Regions from separate parts of the Microbacterium sp. UBA1612 genome, predicted to be linked through region 2. Evidence: predicted binding sites of a transcription regulator. Region 2 holds the regulator's gene; the other holds the start of a gene.
What was found. Region 2 encodes LexA, which represses DNA repair genes until DNA is damaged. Its sites were predicted from a motif close to TCGAACANNTGTTCGA; they were not measured.

Region 1 (2,459 bases), on a different contig from region 2:
TCATCGGGATCATCGGAGTGGTGTTGCTCGGGGTGATGCTATGGGGTCGTATCCGTGGAGCCCTCCCCGTCGTGGTCGCGGTCGGCGGCACGGCGGTCGTGGCGGTCGCCTTCGTGGCGGCGTACAGCATGGTGGGGCTGATCTGACAGCGGCGTTCGCGGTTCCAACGGCGTTCGCCGCTCAGCGCGGCATGCCGCGTCCCCGCGAGGATCACGACGTGCTTCTGCGCTACAGCAGAGCGGCGGCGGTTTGGAGGCTCTGCGCATCGGATGACGCCCATCGCGCCACGATCCGCCTGGCGCGCTCGGCCTCGGCGCCCCGAAGCCGAGCGAGCAGCGGACGCACCACATCGACCGTGAGCGGCTCGATGAGGTCGCCGACGCGCGCATCGCGAAGGAACCCCTCGATACGCGTGAGGTCGTTGCCGGTGAGCGACTCGACGTATCGCTGCAGCAACACGATCGCGGCCAGGCGGCGTTCGAGGACGGGCACCGACCACAGTTCAGACGCGACGGCAGTCACCTCATCATGCTGCAGGTCGCCGTATCGGCGGAGCGCGTCACGAACGGTGCCGCGCACCGCCCCCACCGATGCGCCGTAGACGCGCAGCCCGCCGACCGACGCGTCGCCGTCCGCCCACGTGCGCCACTCCGTCGCCTCGGCCCGCAGCGTGCGGTCGATGAAGTCGGCGGGCGAATCCATCCCTCCATTCTCGCCTTCGCCCCGCCGCATCTGTCGAGCGCAAGGGGTTCTGAACGACTGCGGCGCAAGGCACCATGACGACATGACCCTCATCACCACTCTCCACGGCGACATCACCGCGCAGCAGGTCGACGCAGTCGTGAACGCCGCCAACCGCGCCATGCGCGGAGGCGGCGGCGTCGACGGAGCGATCCACCGCGCCGGCGGTCGGGCGATCCTCGACGACTGCATCGCCCGCTTCCCACGCGGTCTCGACACCGGGGATGCGGGATGGACGACCGCCGGCGACCTTCCTGCGCGATGGGTCATTCATACCGTCGGACCCAACCACGCCGCCGGGGAGCGCGACCGGCGCCTTCTGGAGTCCTGCTATCGACGATCCCTCGAGGTCGCCGAAGAACTCGGCGCCACGAGCATCGCCTTCCCGCTGATCAGCGCCGGCATCTATGCGTGGCCACTGGATGATGCCATCGACGCCGCCGTCGAGACCATCTCTCGCGCCGACACCGGCCTGGAGGAGATTCGGCTGGTGTCGTTCGCCGCAGCCACACACGAGCGGGTACGGGCACGAGTGGAGCGATAGCTGCGACTCACGGCTCAGACCGATCTCATTTCGAGCGCGCTGCGTGAACTGCACCAACCGATACTTTCGAAGCAATGTCCGAGGTCGGTGAGACGATGACGTCATGACCGAAACAGCCACCGCACCCGACCAGGTCGCCGCCGCGCGACTGGCGCCGGTGGTCACCGAGGTCGTCGACATCCGGCGTCAGATCGCCCAGCTCCAGGCGCGCGAGGCCCGTGCGCTCGCACACGCGGGCGAGATCGCAGACGCGTGGGCGGCCGCAGAAGAGAACATGTCCACCGCCGACCTCCCCCGGCGCTCCGTCGCCGCTGAACTCGCGACCGCCCTTCGGGTGTCCGACCGCACCGTGCAGCGTCAGATCGGCGAGGCCGCGCGGATGGTCGAGATGTTCCCCGAGACGGTGCGCTCACTCGGGGCCGGCCGCATCTCGCTCGCACACGCGCGCGTCATCGTCGAGGCGGGCGACCGCATCGAGCACCCCGAGCTCGCCGCCGAGTACGAGAACAGCGTGCTCGGATACGCCGAGGCCGAGTCCGCGTCACGCCTGCGGCCGATCGCCAGGCGACGAGCGCAGTGGTTCCTCAACGAGACGATCCGCGAGCGCCACGCGAAAGCCGCCGCGACCCGCTCGGTTCAGGTCCACGATCTCGACGACGGCATGGCCGAACTGCAGGTGACGGGGCCGGCCGTGATCATCCACGGCGTCCACGACCGCCTCACCCGCATGGCTCGCGATGTCGCCGAGGCCGATGCCGAGGCCATCCGCAATGCCCGTGACGCCGTGCAGGCCGCAGTGAAGGCCGAGCGCGCGGAATCGAGAAATGGGGCCGAGCCGACGGGATCGGGAGCGAAAACCGAGCGGAACGAACAGAGCGCGGTCGACCGGGCGGAGGCCCACCTCGACGAGCTCCTCGCCGCCCGCCGTGTGCTCGACGCCATCCGGGTCGATCTTCTCGCCGACATGCTCCTCACGGCAGCCCCCGACGCACACATCGGCACGACCGCGACCGGACTGGGCGCGATCCAGGCGCACGTGCGGGTCACCATCCCCGTGCTCACGCTCCTCGACTCCCCGGCTGACGACCCGTTCGAAGCCGTCACTCTCGCCGGACACGGTCCGATCGACCCGAATACGGCCAGGGAGCTCGCAAGAAACGCTCCCGGATGGGAC
Region 2 (2,459 bases):
CCCGGGAGCAGGGTGATCGCTGATGGCTCGTCGTGAGGCGCGAACTCCTGGTACGCCTCGTCGACCACGACCATCGCCCTGCTCGCGTCGTAGACCGCGGCGATCACGTCAAGAGGCAGCGGCGTGCCCGTCGGGTTGTTCGGGGCGCACAGGAACACCACATCGGGATCCGCTGCTGCGACCTGGTCGGCCGCCGAATCGGCGGTCACCGAGAAGTCGTCTTCGCGCGATCCCGCGACCCAGGCAGCACCGGTCGCTCGGGTCAGCAGCGGGTACATCGAGTAGGTGGGCGCAAAGCCGAACGCCGTCCGCCCCGGCCCGGCGAACGCCTGCAGGACATGCTGAAGCACCTCGTTGGAACCATTGGCGGCCCACATCTGCTCAGGAAGCAGCCCCTCACCCAGGTAGTCCGCGAACGCCTCGCGAAGCGGCAGGAACTCGCGATCGGGGTAGCGGTTGACGTCCCGAAGCGCCAAAGCGATCGCATCGAGGATGTCGGCGGCGACCTCGTCCGGCACGGGATGGGTGTTCTCGTTCACGTTGAGCGTCACCGGAAGCGGTGCCTGAGGCGCACCGTACGGAGTCATTCCGCGCAGATCGTCACGGAGAGGAAGGTCGTCGAGGCGAGCGGTCACCCCTCCCATGGTACGGGCGCGTTTCGCCCGGCGGACTACGGTGCCGTGTCGTAGCGCGCCGGGATGGCCAGCTCCTGACCAGCCGAGACAACGACACCGTCGAGAGCATTCAGGCGCGCGATGTCGTCGACGACGTCTCGAGGATCGCTCTCCGGTGCCACGCGCTCCGCGATCGCCCAGAGCGATTCACCTGCACTCACGACGACCGTGGAGAACGAGGCCGCGTCGCCGGCGTCATCCCGCGACGCCAGCGCGCTGCCACCGCTGATGACCGCAACCGCCACGCACGCGGCGGCGGGCAGTGCCGCGGCGGCGGCGAGAACGCGACGGCCGCGCACGGTCATGCGCAGGCGGGTGCGGTGGTGCGGGGTGATGCTGATCGCGGTCATCTCTCCTCCTTCTCGGCGGGAGGTTCGCATCGCAGAACTCGGCCGGGAGCCGGCGATGCGAACCTCTCTTCCGAAGCTATCTTCGATATCATAAGCTGTCAAGCGGCCCGAACGGTGGACTTCTCTCGAACACGACACGCGGAGCGCTTGCACACCGTGTCGGACGAGGGCGGATACCGTTTCGATGAGCAGAGCCCATCACCGACCTCCGACATTCGAAGGCCGGTGCCCCTCGGACGACGAGGGGTGAGGAGACAGGAGCACGAGATGACCGAGCCGACGAGCCGCGCGCGACCCCAGACCCGGCGGCGCCGCAGCCTCAGTGACAAGCAGCTCGCGATCCTCGAAGTGATCCAGCGATCGATCGCACGGCACGGGTATCCGCCGAGCATGCGTGAGATCGGCGACGCGGTCGGGCTGAAGTCATTGTCGAGCGTGACGCATCAGCTGAATCAGCTGGAGCTGAGCGGCTACCTGCGCCGCGATGCCGGGAAGACCCGCGCGATGGAGGTGCTCATCGACCTCCCCGGCGCGAGCACGGAAAGCCCCGCCGACGCGGCGCCCCCGGTGGGCGATGCCGCCATGGTCCCCCTCGTCGGGCGCATCGCCGCCGGGGTACCGATCACCGCAGACCAGCAGATCGACGAGGTCTTCCCGCTGCCGAGGCAGCTGGTCGGCAAGGGCGACCTGTTCATGCTCAAGGTGTCCGGCGAGTCGATGATCGACGCGGCCATCTGCGACGGCGACTGGGTCGTGGTGCGCTCGCAGCCGACGGCCGAGAACGGCGACATCGTCGCCGCGATGCTCGACGGGGAGGCGACCGTCAAGACCTTCCGCCAGCGCGACGGTCACGTGTGGCTGCTGCCGCGGAACTCCGCGTTCGAGCCGATCCTCGGGGACGAGGCCGTCGTGCTCGGCAAAGTGGTGGCGGTGATGCGCGCCGTCTGACGGCCGTCTCCTCGGCCGGCCAGCGCACCGCGCGTGCAACAACTCAGGCTGTGCCGGTGACTCTGGTGCCGTGGCGGCTTCCCGAGGGTGTCTCAGCCTGAGTTGGGTCAGCAGGAGGCGGGGGCAGGACGGAACTCTCACGCCGACGCCTCACCTCGCACGAGGCCAGGATCCAGGAGACAAGCGCCAGAATTCGGGCAAGAAACCAGAATTCGGGAAAAGGGTGTCCGGCCGCTTGAGGGCGTCGGAGAACCTGATCCGGGGCACACGTGCGAACGGGGCGGCGTTCCCGCCACAATGGGGCTGACCCGACAAGAGGGAGCCCTCGCCATGGCCACGACAGACATCGCCGATCTCCGCGCGGAGATCGAACGGCTGAAAGCGGAGAACGCCGACCTTCGTTCCCAGGCGTCCTCGGAGCTCAGCGGAGAAACACCCGTCTCAGACCGCGCTGGTCGCACCGGATGGTGGCGTGCGCTCATCTCGG

Region 1: B3S45_RS11860 (HNH endonuclease signature motif containing protein) is a predicted target of LexA. The motif match lies at 1,352-1,367, and genes of this name have one in related genera.

The regions. Positions count from the first base shown of each region.
Region 1 is NZ_DCMW01000027.1:8,419-10,877, forward strand. Features, by position in the region: gene B3S45_RS11845 (DUF6518 family protein) at 1-146, shown strand, start outside; gene B3S45_RS11850 (DNA alkylation repair protein) at 229-702, opposite strand; gene B3S45_RS11855 (O-acetyl-ADP-ribose deacetylase) at 785-1,285, shown strand; gene B3S45_RS11860 (HNH endonuclease signature motif containing protein) at 1,389-2,459, shown strand, end outside.
Region 2 is NZ_DCMW01000036.1:29,024-31,482, forward strand. Features, by position in the region: gene B3S45_RS13410 (histidinol-phosphate transaminase) at 1-644, opposite strand, end outside; gene B3S45_RS13415 (LysM peptidoglycan-binding domain-containing protein) at 671-1,024, opposite strand; gene lexA (transcriptional repressor LexA) at 1,292-1,972, shown strand; gene B3S45_RS13425 (hypothetical protein) at 2,303-2,459, shown strand, end outside.